DNA from 2 places in the Alkalihalobacillus sp. NPDC127517 genome. Region 2 is predicted to be linked to the other one. Evidence: a T-box and tRNA genes for the amino acid it is inferred to sense, from the RefSeq annotation. Region 2 holds a T-box; the other holds one or more tRNA genes.
What was found. The T-box of region 2 lies ahead of leuS (leucine--tRNA ligase). A T-box ahead of a tRNA ligase gene usually reads a tRNA of that ligase, here a tRNA-Leu.

Region 1: it encodes a tRNA-Leu, which carries the amino acid that the T-box ahead of leuS (leucine--tRNA ligase) is inferred to sense. The anticodon was not compared.

The regions. Positions count from the first base shown of each region.
Region 1 is NZ_JBNNQX010000004.1:204,432-211,397, forward strand. Features, by position in the region: tRNA gene ACQKKO_RS06910 (tRNA-Gly) at 1-57, opposite strand, end outside; tRNA gene ACQKKO_RS06915 (tRNA-Gly) at 101-172, opposite strand; tRNA gene ACQKKO_RS06920 (tRNA-Gln) at 177-251, opposite strand; tRNA gene ACQKKO_RS06925 (tRNA-Met) at 267-340, opposite strand; tRNA gene ACQKKO_RS06930 (tRNA-Ser) at 362-454, opposite strand; tRNA gene ACQKKO_RS06935 (tRNA-Ala) at 473-545, opposite strand; gene comGB (competence type IV pilus assembly protein ComGB) at 719-1,765, opposite strand; gene comGA (competence type IV pilus ATPase ComGA) at 1,756-2,757, opposite strand; tRNA gene ACQKKO_RS06950 (tRNA-Leu) at 2,873-2,942, shown strand; gene hlpB (HNH nuclease-like protein HlpB) at 2,977-3,255, opposite strand; gene ACQKKO_RS06960 (ATP-dependent helicase) at 3,388-5,727, shown strand; gene ACQKKO_RS06965 (HD domain-containing protein) at 5,730-6,374, shown strand; gene ACQKKO_RS06970 (glycerate kinase) at 6,415-6,966, opposite strand, start outside.
Region 2 is NZ_JBNNQX010000008.1:123,756-130,721, forward strand. Features, by position in the region: gene ACQKKO_RS12545 (BaiN/RdsA family NAD(P)/FAD-dependent oxidoreductase) at 1-856, shown strand, start outside; gene leuS (leucine--tRNA ligase) at 1,112-3,532, opposite strand; T-box leader at 3,632-3,863, opposite strand; gene ACQKKO_RS12555 (MDR family MFS transporter) at 3,929-5,125, opposite strand; gene mnmL (tRNA modification radical SAM protein MnmL/YtqA) at 5,323-6,288, shown strand; gene mnmM (tRNA 5-(aminomethyl)-2-thiouridylate-methyltransferase MnmM) at 6,285-6,857, shown strand; gene ACQKKO_RS12570 (beta-class carbonic anhydrase) at 6,883-6,966, shown strand, end outside.

The DNA.
Region 1 (6,966 bases), on a different contig from region 2:
ATCGAACTCACATCATCAGCTTGGAAGGCTGAGGTTTTACCACTAAACTACACCCGCATATTCACATACAGCCAATTCATTCGCATACATAGTACAGCGAAGCGGAAGACGAGATTCGAACTCGCGACCCCCACCTTGGCAAGGTGGTGTTCTACCACTGAACTACTTCCGCAAAATGGCTGGGCTACCTGGGATCGAACCAGGGAATGACGGAATCAAAATCCGTTGCCTTACCGCTTGGCTATAGCCCATCAAACAAAAGGTAATTGCGGGGGAAGGATTTGAACCTTCGACCTTCGGGTTATGAGCCCGACGAGCTACCAGACTGCTCCACCCCGCGACGTTATAAAGTTAATAAAAATGGAGGAGGAAGAGGGATTCGAACCCCCGCGCGGTTTGACCCGCCTGTCGGTTTTCAAGACCGATCCCTTCAGCCAGACTTGGGTATTCCTCCGAGAAAAAACAATGAAAGTGGAGCCTAGCGGGATCGAACCGCTGACCTCCTGCGTGCAAGGCAGGCGCTCTCCCAGCTGAGCTAAGGCCCCTCGTTAGTCATGTGACTTGCTATGTATTTCGTTAGTGTTTCGCTGTCGTTCCGAATAACTATCGGCGACGTTTAATAATATAACACGGTACCTTTGATTTGCGCAACCCTTTTTCAAAAAAAGTTTAAATATTTTTTTTGAAAGGGAGAAAAGGCTTGTTTTCTCCCCTTATATTACCGCAAAGCTCCGATCATTTCAAACATGGGAAGCATAACGGATAAAAACACAACAAAGATAAATCCGCCCATACCAATGAAGAATACAGGCTGTAGAAGTGCCAGTCCCTTCCTTAACGATTCTTCAAGATCTATAAAGAGTAACTCACTGTAATTTTGTAAATCAGACGCTAGGTAGCCTGTACGATTTCCATTCTCCACAACAAATGAAAGATCTTTAAGAAAGTAATGACGATTTAAGAGCATCTGGCTGAGCGACTCTCCTTGCTGTAGTTCCCTTTTCATTTGATGAGCCTCGTGTTGAAAAAAAGGGAGATACGTCTGATTCTCGAAGATAGACAATGCATGCTGTATCGACATCCCTCCTCCAAGAAGTCTCCCAAATTGCAAAGAAAAATAGTAAGTAATGATTCTGCGGGTCACCCGTCGCGTTAACTTTAACTGTAATAGCTTATTGATCTTTAAATGCGGTGGGATGGGCTTAATCTTTATACGATAGTACATATAAAGAGAGAAAAGAATGATAAAGAAAACAGAAGCAATGAAGGGAAGATTTTCTAAGAACCTGAAGAAAAACGCGGTTAAAGCTGGAGGATTGCTGTTCATTGAGACAAACAAATTCTGAAAGTGTGGAACGATAAACTGTTGAACGATGATTAAAACCATAACGCCAGCCCAGCCTAAAACAAGTGGGTAGCGTAATAGCTTTTGAATTTGAACTCTTGTTTTCTCTCTCCCCTCAAATACGATTCCTGCCTGGATTAGCCCTTTAGCCACTTCGCCCTGCTCTTCATAAAAATAAATAAACGAAAGGATATCAGCAGGTAGATTCAAGTGTTCAAATGCTTCATGAATGCGTGCACCGCTGTGTAAGTCAGATTGTATTTGTTCAAGTTGAGCTTGAACAGACTCATTCCCATGTAAGGCGATAAATGAAAGGGCTGCATCCATCGAATACCCTTGCTCCAGCAAATTTCCTATTCGAATCAAACGTTTAGCTTGTTCCAATTGATTACGTTTTTTTCGTAATATAATCAGGTCCATTCCTCCATTCGTTTAACCATTGCACTAGAAATAAACCCCAATGCCCAGGCTTTCCTAGCTGCATGGATAAGTTGATAGTAGGCTGGACGTGTACCTGTTAATACAGCCTTCGTTAACAAATCGCCATCAAGGATCTCATAAAGAGCACGCTGGTGACTCCAAACTGTACCAACCAGCCTTTGAGCAACCATTGCTTGGCATACTTCTGCTAGTTCCATTTTTGACAACCCGTATTCCTGAAAACGCAACACAGCCTGATACGCATCTGTTGTATGAATACTTGCAATCACAAGATGCCCCGTTAAAGCTGCCCTGATTGCAAGCGCCGCTGTTTCTTTATCGCGAATCTCCCCTACAATGATGACATCAGGATCATGACGTAGAATGGCTCTAAGCCCAGTCTCAAAGGTCAAACCAGCTCGCCGGTTAACTTCTAGTTGCACAGTTGACGGCAACATCCGTTCTACTGGATCTTCAATTGTAATGAGAGATCTCGTATGTTCCTGGATAATTTCGTTTGCCATCCCGTATAACGTTGTTGTTTTACCAGAACCAGTTGGGCCACAGATTAAAATTAGTCCATTTCGAAGCTGGGTTAGGTGTTGGAGTTTTGTTAATTGAGTTGAGATAAGAGGTAATGCGTCTAACGATTGAAGCTCTGTTTGTGGGATTAGTCGAATGGCCAAGCTTTCCATTCCGTGTGCGGGTAACGTGGATAGTCTAAGTGAATAAAGACCTTTTGTTGAGTGCATATTCATTGCCATGCTTTGGGGTTTTCTGCGTTCGCCGATGTCCATACCAGACATGTATTTAAAATGGCTAATCATCCGTTCTGCTACATGATGCGTGAGCCGACGTTGCGATACCATTTCCCCATGAATTCGGTAATGGACAAAGCAATGATTTTTTTGTGGGATAAAATGAATGTCCGTTCCCTGCTTATGAATGGCATCTTCAATGAGACGGGTGCTTTCTTTATCGATTTCGTACAATGATTCACCTACTTTCTTTTACATCTGTTAAAATTCATTCGACATCTTTTTCTTTTTCCCTTCTATAATCATAAAATTTGGTTAAACGGACATACTAATAGAGTCAACATTACAATGGGCTATAGCCAAGTGGATGGTAGCGAACTCAGAACCCGCTAACGTTGGTTCGAATCCAACTAGCCCAATATATTAGACGAGCACATCCATCGGTGCGCTCGTCTATTTTGATTTCTTTCTTGTTTTTGGAATCGTTTTGGAGGGTTGTTTTCGTATCCACTTAATGAATCTTCTAACTGCTTCATCCTCTTGTAATTCTTTGATTGTTGATAGTCTGGCTGCAAGCTCCTCATTACTATACAATACATGAATTTGCTTATGGCAAGGAATACAAAGCATTGCAGTTTCTAGGTTAGCTCCTCCCTTTTGTCTTGGCGTTAAATGATGGAGTGTTCGTTCAACTTCTTCCCGCAAACAAAGCTCACACTGACCTATGTTCATCTTTTCACCTTCTTACATTCTCGAATGTTCACAACATTCTCCTGAAATTATTCTCCCTTTTCTTTCTTAAATTTGCTACGATTGATAGTATCTTTCTAGAGATGTAGCGATTGATGCAAAGGATGTTTTAGCATGCAAACAGCATTTTATCAACATAAATTAACGACCTTACCTATACTAGACCGTAGTGAGTGGCAGCGAGTGTACCAAGCTGCTAAAAGAGGAGAAGTCACCTGTCCTCATTGTCAGGAGCCTGTGCGTATGAGCATGAGCATAAAGTGCGCGCCCTCATTTGATCACCCTCATTCAGTATTTGATTGTGAGGAACAGGTAAAAAAACTGGAACAGGCACAAACAAAAACAGAACAACCTACTATAAATCAAACAGAAACGAGTGTCGGTGGGTTTATATTACCCAAAGGCCGCTCTATTGAATCTCAATCTAAGCCAGTTAATGATTTGGAGTGGAAGGAACCTGTTTCAATTCACAGCTTTCCCTCCTTTACAAAGTCTTCTTCAGTTAAAGCGAACCAGTCGCACCCTTACCGACAATCACTTGTGGAATCAAATATCGTTCTTGACGAAGCACAGTGGAACGCTGTCACGAAAACCGAAGGACCATTATTACTTGTGGCTGGTGCTGGCAGTGGAAAAACGCGTGTCCTAACAAGTAGAGCGGCTTACATGCTTCAGCACATCGGCATATTACCTGAGCAAATGATCCTTGTTACTTTTACGGCAAAAGCTGCAAGAGAAATGAAAGAACGGATGAAGATTTATCCTGGTCTTTCTAAACAAACCTTGCGGAAATTAATGATTGGAACCTTTCATAGCATTTTCTATAAAATGCTTCTACATCATGAGCCAGAGAAATGGGACAGCCGTTTTTTGTTAAAGGAGTGGCAACGAGTACAAATCATTAAAGAGGCAGGTCGCAACATGGGGCTTGATGAGAAAGAATTCGCCTATGATCAAGCTCTCACTCAAATAAGCTGGTGGAAAAATCACTTGATGACTCCAGATCAAGTGAAACCACTTGACCATTGGGAAGAGCGTTGCGCCTCTTTGTATAAAACGTATGAAGAAACAAGACAAGCTCGATCTACCTTTGATTTTGACGACATGTTAACAGGTTGTTATGACATGCTCACTTCCAATCAAACCTTACTTAAACGATACCAAGAACGGTTTTCTTATGTTTCAGTAGATGAATTCCAAGACATTAATAAAATACAATTTAAGCTGATTCAACTATTATGTGAGCCGAATCGCAACCTTTGTGTTGTAGGTGATGATGATCAATCCATTTACGCTTTTAGAGGAAGTGATCCTGAATACCTCCGCCGTTTCCCTGCTTTATATCCAGAAGGTGAGACGATTATTTTAGATCAGAATTACCGGTCCACTCATCCGATCGTATCCCTTGCCAATAACGTTGTTAAAACGAATAAGCAACGAATGAGTAAGGAACTTCAAGCCCAAACGACTTCAGAAACGGTTCCTTTTCTTTTCTTTCCTTATGATGAAGAAGAGGAAGCAACCATGATTGTGACAGATATGAATGAACGTATTCAAGATGGTGCACGTCCTTCTGATTTTGCCATTCTCTACCGAACAAACGTCCACTCAATGGCTTTATTTGAACGGCTAATTCAGTCGAGCATTCCATTTATGATTGAGCAGGACGGAGAATCCTTCTACAGACGGAAGGTAGTCAAAAAAGCGCTGGCTTACCTCCGGATTGCCCAGCACCCGGATAATACAGAAGCCATGAATGATTTGATTGGTGCGCTGTTTTTAAAACAGGAGCGATTAACAGAAATTAAGAGTCTAAGCATTCTGCATGACTGTTCTTTACTAGAATCCTTAAAGCATCTTAGTGGACTAAAGCCGTTTCAATTAAAAAAAATGGAGGATCTGCCCTCTCAATGTAAAGAGATTAATCAGTCAACTCCTTTAGAAGCATTAAACCGAATTGAAAAGGAGCTTGGCTTTAAGGATTATCTTAAAAAGCAGGGCAGCGAAGGAAATAAGATGGATAAAGGAAGCGATGATCTTGCCAGGTTAAAAGTATCTGCAAGACAACATAACTCGATTCCTTCTTTCATAGAACATGTTGATCATATGGTTGCCAAGCAAGATGAACAACGTGCGCAGCCGATTGATTCTGACGCAGTTCAACTCATGACCATCCACCGCTCAAAAGGGCTGGAGTTCAAACATGTATATATCCTTGGTGCGGTTGAAGGATCTATGCCACATGATTATGCATTGGATGCTTGGCGTGATGGTGATGATCAGCCTCTCGAAGAAGAACGTAGGCTCATGTATGTAGCCATGACTCGAGCTGAACAAGCACTGGCTATATCCATTCCAATGATGTACAAGGGAAAACGTGCACAACGCTCTCGTTTTGTACGTGAGATGAGTCGACAATTAGCCCCCAATAAAATACGATCCGAGGTGAAATGAAGATGAATTCAACAATCATTGCAGAAACCGAACAGTGGGTACGTGAAAAGCTTTCTAGCGATACGTCCGGTCATGATTGGTACCACATCGAGCGGGTGACAACCTTGGCTCGTTATCTTTGCAAAGATACTCGTGCAGACAAAGACACCGTCGTTCTCGCAAGTCTTCTTCATGACTTAGCTGATGATAAATTAATTGAAGATGAAGAAGCAGGTCGGCTAATGATTGCCAACTGGCTAAACGAAAAATCTGTATCTAAAGAGGTCATTGACCACATTCTCCTCATTATTTCTACGATGTCATTTAAAGGCGGAAGCGGTTCGCCTATGAAGACCTTAGAGGGACAAATTGTTCAGGATGCTGATCGACTTGACGCATTGGGGGCAATTGGTATAGCAAGGACCTTTACGTACTCAGGGCATAAGCAGCAACCGATGTATGACCCAAATTTGCCAACTAGAGAAGACATGACCATAGAGGAATATCGGCATGGTCAATCAAGTGCCATTCATCACTTTTATGAAAAACTGTTAAAGCTACCAGCACTTATGAACACTCCAAAAGGAATGGCCTTAGCAGAAGAAAGAACCCAATACATGAAGTCCTTCTTACAACAGTTTTATTCAGAGTGGACATTTAAGGAATAGAGAAAAGAGCCAAAACCATTTAAGGTTTTGGCTCTTTTTATTATCCTTTAAGTTTCATTGTCGTTGCAATATTCCTGGCTAGTACTTCAAGGTATTTCAACCCATTTCCCATCGCATCCTCAAGCGGAATCACCCCCGGAACTAATGAAAATGCCGCATCAATTCCGTGCTCGTGGATAACCTCATATCGCTCTCCCAATTGTCCAGCAACCGCAATTACTGGCACACCAGCTTCTTTCGCGGCTTTAGCCACACCAATTGGCGTTTTACCAAAAATCGATTGATGATCTAGCCGACCTTCGCCTGTTATAACTAGATCTGCTCCTTCTAGGTGTGAGACAAAGTTTGTCAATTCTAACACAAGCGTGATCCCTGAAGCTAAACGAGGACGAACAAACGCCAATAATCCAGCACCGAGTCCTCCGGCGGCTCCTGCACCAGGTGTGTCTTGAACAGTGAGCCCAACTTGTTCTTCTATCACACGTGCATAATGGGCTAGTCCCGCTTCAAGTTGATCTCGAATGATTTGAGTTGTAGCGCCTTTTTGTGGGCCATAAACTGCCGTCGCACCATTTACACCAAGTAACGGATT
Region 2 (6,966 bases):
CATCGATTATAAAGATGGTCATGTACATGCCGTGAAATTAATGGATGGTCAAATACTTGAAACACGTTCAATTATCGTTGCAACAGGTGGCAAATCCGTGCCTCATACTGGTTCAACAGGGGATGGGTATCCTTGGGCGAAAAAAGCTGGACACACCATTACTGAACTTTATCCAACCGAGGTACCAATCACTTCACTAGACCCATTTATAAAGGGTAAAGTCCTTCAAGGCCTCTCTGTGCGTGAGATCGAATTATCTGTTATTAATCCTAAAGGAAAAACGATCAAAACCCATGAAGGCGATATGATCTTTACTCACTTTGGTGTATCTGGTCCAGCTGCCTTGCGCTGTAGTCAATACGTGGTAAAAGCGTTAAAGAAATTTGACGTGCCGGCAATTGAGCTTCGTCTTGATTTGTTTCCTGCAAAATCGGGTGAAGACCTTTTCCAGGAGCTATGGAAGCTCGTGAAGGCAGAACCAAAAAAGCAATTGAAGAATGTCTTAAAAGGCGTTACTCAAGAACGGATGCTATTGTACTTGTACGACCTTCATTTCATAAACGCTGAAGCAACCTGTGCCAACATCTCTCATGACGTCTTGCGTCAGCTTGCAAATACGATGAAGCAGTTTTCTATCCAAGCAACAGGTACGCTTTCCATTGAAAAAGCCTTTGTAACCGGCGGCGGTGTTTCGGTAAAAGAAATTGAACCAAAGACCATGCATTCTAGAAAAGCAGAAGGCCTATACTTCTGCGGAGAAGTGCTTGATATTCATGGCTACACAGGTGGATACAATATTACCTGTGCCTTCTCAACAGGCTACACAGCAGGAAAATCAGCTGCAGAACGAGAGTAAGGATTACTAATAATTAACTTGAAAAATGGCGAATGATTCAACAATTGAATCATTCGCCATTTGTGTTTTTGCAAAAGTAGCGGGTGTGAACCCGAGACTCCTACGGAACAGAACATGGTGAAGACACTGTAGCGGCGCCCTTTCCGCGAAAGGGGCTGAGGCCGTTCTTGTGGGTGCGAGGGATTCTCCTGTAGCGGATATGGTGCTATGTTCGTGTTTTATGATCTACTTTCATGCTTTGTCTCCGCTTTTCTATTACCCTACAACAATATTGACTAACTTCCCTGGTACAGCAATGACTTTTCGAACTTGTTTGTCAGCAATCGCCTGCTCAACAAGCTCATCGGCGCGGGCAAGCTCTTCCATTTGCTCACGTGTTGCATCCGCTGGAATGACAAGCTTTGTTTTTAGCTTTCCATTCACTTGAACAACGATCTCGATTTCGTTCTCTACAAGCTTCGACTCATCAAATGTTGGCCATGCTTCGTACGTAATCGTATCCGTATGACCTAGCTTCGACCAAAGCTCCTCAGCTAAGTGAGGCGCAATTGGAGAAAGAATCTTCACGAAACCTTCCATTTGATCCTTTGGTAAGACCTCTTGCTTATAAGCCTCATTAATGTAAACCATCATTTGTGAGATCCCTACGTTAAAGCGAAGCTCCGTAAAGTCCTCTGTGACCTTTTTAATCGTTTGATGATACACGCGAGTTAACGTTTCAGATCCTTCAGCTTCACGAATTACTGGACTTAAGTCTCCAGTTACTTCTTCAATGAACAATCTCCAGATGCGTTCAAGGAAACGACGTGAACCATCCAATCCATTTGTCGACCAAGCAATCGTTCCATCAAGTGGCCCCATAAACATTTCATATAAACGTAATGTATCGGCACCATGTGATTTGATGACATCATCCGGATTTACAACATTTCCTTTTGACTTACTCATCTTCTCGTTGTTCTCGCCTAGAATCATTCCTTGGTTATATAAACGCTGGAACGGTTCTTTTGTAGGTACAGCACCGATATCATACAAGAATTTGTGCCAGAAACGTGCATACAATAAGTGCAAGACAGCGTGCTCTTGTCCACCAATGTACATATCTACCGGCAACCATTCCTTCAAGATCTCAGGATCAGCTAGTGCTTCTGAATTATCTGGATCAAGGTAACGAAGATAGTACCAGCAGCTACCTGCCCATTGCGGCATCGTATTTGTTTCTCTACGGCCTTTCATTCCAGTCTTAGGATCTGTTACTTCTAACCACTCTGTTGCGTTAGCAAGTGGGGACTCCCCCGCTCCAGACGGCTTAATCTCTTCCATTTCAGGTAGCACGAGTGGAAGCTGATCTTCAGGAACAGTTGTTGAAGTTCCATCTTCCCAATGAATGATTGGAATCGGTTCTCCCCAATAACGTTGACGGCTGAATAACCAGTCGCGAAGACGATAGGTCACCTTTTTTGTTCCTACTTCTTTTTCTTCAAGCCAAGCAATTGCTTTTTGAATCCCCTCTTCTTTTCCTAACCCATCTAGGAAATCAGAGTTCACATGCTCACCGTCACCCGTATAGGCTTCAGCATCAATGTTTCCACCTGCAACTACTTCACGAATTGGAAGCGAAAAAGCAGTCGCAAATTCGTAATCACGTTCATCATGCGCAGGGACAGCCATGATTGCTCCCGTACCGTAGCTTACTAACACATAGTCAGCAATCCAAACAGGGATCTTTTCTCCGTTGATTGGGTTAATTGCATAGGCTCCTGTAAATGCACCTGATTTCTCTTTAGAAAGCTCCGTACGTTCAAGATCACTTTTTGTTGCGACTTTCTTTTGATATGCTTCAACCTCGTCTTGTTGATCCGCTGTCGTAATGGTTGACACTAACTTATGCTCAGGTGCCAATACCATATAAGTTGCACCGAATAACGTATCAGGACGTGTGGTAAACACAGAGATCACATCATCAAAGCCATCGATTGCAAAGTCAACCTCGGCCCCTTCAGAACGACCAATCCAGTTACGCTGCATGTCTTTTAAGTTTTCTGGCCAATCAAGATCATCTAAGTCTTCAAGTAAGCGATCCGCATAGTTTGTAATACGTAATACCCACTGTCTCATTGGACGACGCTCTACAGGGTGCCCCCCGCGCTCACTGACTCCATCAACAATCTCTTCATTCGCAAGAACTGTTCCTAGTGCTGGACACCAGTTTACTGCCACTTCATCAACATAAGCTAGACCTTTTTCGTACAGTTTAATGAAGATCCATTGGGTCCATTTGTAATAGTTTGGATCCGTTGTATCAACTTCACGATCCCAGTCGTAAGAGAAACCAAGTTCTTTAATTTGTCTACGAAACGTATTAATGTTTAATTGAGTGAATGCAGCTGGTGCATTTCCTGTATCAATCGCATATTGCTCAGCAGGAAGACCAAACGCATCCCAACCCATTGGGTGCATGACTTCGTAGCCTTGCATCCGTTTCATTCTTGATAAAATATCAGTTGCCGTCATTCCTTCTGGATGACCTACATGAAGTCCCGCACCTGATGGATAAGGGAACATATCTAACGCGTAGTATTTTGGCTTGTCGCTTTTCGTGTTTGTTTGGAATGTTTTATTTTCTTCCCAATGTGCTTGCCACTTTGGTTCGATTTTATTATGTGAAAAAGACATCGTACTTCCTCCTGTAATGGTTTATGGTCCAGTCCGTTGTAAACATGAGTCCGTTTGCATCAACACAAAAAACTCCCGTCCCTAATAACATGTTGCATTATCAGGGACGAGAGTTAGCATATATGCTTATCCCGCGGTACCACCCAGATTAACAGAGAACGATCCTCTGTTCACTCTTTACACAAATAACGGTCGTTACCCGTTGAAGGCTACTCCACTTCACCCTCAAGACTCGGAGGCGAGTTCGATGAATCTGTTCGATTGGCTTGCACCCTCCGCCAACTCTCTGCAATCCCAGATAACATCTACTAGTCCTCGTTAACATCAACATCTCATATGAACTTATTAGTATTGTATGAAGTTGTACCCGCTCTGTCAAGCGACCGCTCAGATTGTTTACAAATTGGGTGCTTGTCTCGTTTGTTTTATTTGCTTTTTCAAAGGTTTGTCATAGGCCATTAGAAATGGAATAGATACAATAAGCATGCCTACTAACACGTAAAATAATACATAGATCGAGTATACATCAACGATAAATCCGCCAAAGACAGGACCTACCATACGTCCTACCATCGCCACACTATTTACGAGCCCTTGGTAAAAGCCTTCCCTTCCTTTTGGTGCTAACTGACTTGCAACTGTTGGAACAGCCGGCCAAATAAACATTTCACCGATCGTTAAGATAATCATCGCAACCATGAAGATCGAGAACTGTTCTGCTTGTGTTAACACGAGGAAGGATAGTGCAAACAATAAGACACCCGCGATCATTTGCGCCTTGATTTGTTGAATCCACTTACGAATCACCCAAGCGAGCAGAGGCTGAGCACAAACAATTAAGAGCCCGTTTACTGTCCAAAACAAACTATATGACCCAAGTGATATTCCAAGATTTTGCGTGTGTACAGAGACATTTGCCTGCCACTGCGTGTATCCCATCCAACAAATGACAAACGCAATGCTAATTAAAATAAGAGCATGAATCCGGTAATGGACGCGAAACGGAATCTTTTCTCGTAATTCTTTTACCCGAGCCTTTGCTCCGCGTGCTTCGAGCCCTCGGAAGGCGAAAATGACAAAGACAAATAAGGCCATATGCATAAGTGCATTTGCACGAAATACGTTTGTTAAATCATTTTGTGCAATGATTCCAATAAGCGCTGTCCCTAGTGCCACTCCAACATTTTGAGATACATAAATGGCGTTATACGGACGACGACCACCCTCAGGCCAAAGTGATCCTGCTAATGCATAAAGTGTAGGAATCATCATCCCAGATCCAAACCCAATCCCCATTAATAGAAACATATAAAAATAGAAGCTATATTGAAACGCCAGTAAACAAGCACTACCTGTGGCAATGCTTAGTGCGATTATTAATGTGCGATAGGAACCAATCTCATCAAACAATCTACCACCAACTAAATTTCCACATGCTCCTGCTGCAGAGTTTAATAGTAAGATAAAACCAGCAACCGTCAGTGACTTCCCTAGCTCCTCGTGAATAATAATGGCATTTAAAGGCCACAAAAACGAAGCACCCGTGATACTCATGGTCATCGTGATTAATAAAATCCAAATTGATTTTGGCAACGTATTTTACTCTCCTTAACGGTAACTCCCACTCCAATCGTAATCCTATGGCAAGTAAATAAGAAAAGCAATTCATTTTTTCATTAAAATGGACCGCTTCCTTTTAATTCATTGGCTCTTACGAATTTCACGTGATAAAATGGAGGATAAAAATAAGCATACTATATATCAACTTGTTTTACAGGAAGGTAGATTTGATGAATTCAGCGACCGATTCAATGCCTAGTCACTTTATAGATAAAAGGTATTACACATGGAGTGCTCATCTCCGTGACCACTTTGGCACCAAAGTATTTAAAATTCCGCTTGATGCAGGGTTTGACTGCCCGAATCGTGATGGGCAAGTTGCTCATGGCGGATGCACATTTTGTAGTGTACGAGGATCTGGAGATTTTGCCGGAGACCGTAGTGATGACTTAGTCACTCAATTCCACACAATTAAAGAGCGAATGCATAAAAAATGGAAAACAGGCAAGTATATTGGCTACTTTCAAGCCTACACAAATACATATGCACCTGTTGAAACGTTAAGAAATTACTACGAGGTTATTCTAAAACAAGAAGGTGTGGTTGGTCTTTCGATTGCAACAAGACCAGATTGTTTACCTGATGATGTTGTAGAATATTTAGCAGAATTAAATCAACGTACGTACCTGTGGGTAGAATTAGGACTTCAAACTGTCCATGAGCGGACTGCAAACATTATCAACCGCGCCCATGATTATGAGTGCTACAAAGAAGGCGTTGCGAAGCTTCGAAAGCATGGCATTCGAGTTTGCTCTCACATCATTAACGGACTACCTTTAGAAACACCGGAAATGATGCTTGAAACAGCAAAAGAAGTGGCCAAGCTTGATGTTCAAGGGATAAAAATCCACCTGCTCCATTTATTAAAGAAAACAGGCATGGTTAAGCAATATGAAAAAGGGCTTGTTGATTTAATGAATATGGATGAGTATGTGAAGTTAGTTGCCGATCAATTAGAAGTCATTCCAGAAGAAATGATCGTTCACAGATTAACTGGTGACGGTCCGCCCGAACTTTTAATCGGTCCAATGTGGAGTATGAACAAGTGGGATGTACTAAACAGTATTGAAAATGAATTAAAGGATCGCGGAACCTGGCAGGGAATTCACTATAGAGCGGAGGCTCCTACCAAGTGAAGCTAAAAGGTATTCTTCCCTTCGCTAGAATCTTATTAGAACAAGCACTAGAACCTGGAGATACAGCTGTGGATGCAACAGCCGGTAATGGTCATGACAGCTGTTACTTAGCGGGACTTGTTGGTGCAACCGGTCATGTGTATAGCTTTGATGTTCAAGAACAAGCCATTCAAACGACCAAAGAGCGTTTGCGCAATCAAGGTCTACATGAACGGGTTTATCTTCATCAAACCGGACATGAACATGCTGTTGAACACATCGAGCCCGAACATGTATCATCATTAAAAGCAGCCATTTTTAACTTAGGCTATCTTCCAGGCGGTGACAAACAAATTACTACCTTAGCCAAAACAACGATTGAGGCTATCTCTCGATTGTTTGAGGCTATGCAAGCTGGTGGGATGATTGTACTCGTGGTTTACCATGGTCACCCTGAGGGAGCAATTGAAAAAGATCAAGTTTTAGATTTTGTTGAACAGCTTCCACAAGACAAAGCCCATGTTTTGCGGTATGGTTTTATTAATCAAAAAAATGCTCCACCCTTTATCATCGCCATTGAAAAACGCTAATTATATTGAGAGGTAGTGAAGAAACGTGTCCATTTTAGACAACATTCTTGAATTTAACCAGCAATTCGTTGATGAAAAAGAGTATGAAAACTATCAAACAACGAAGTTC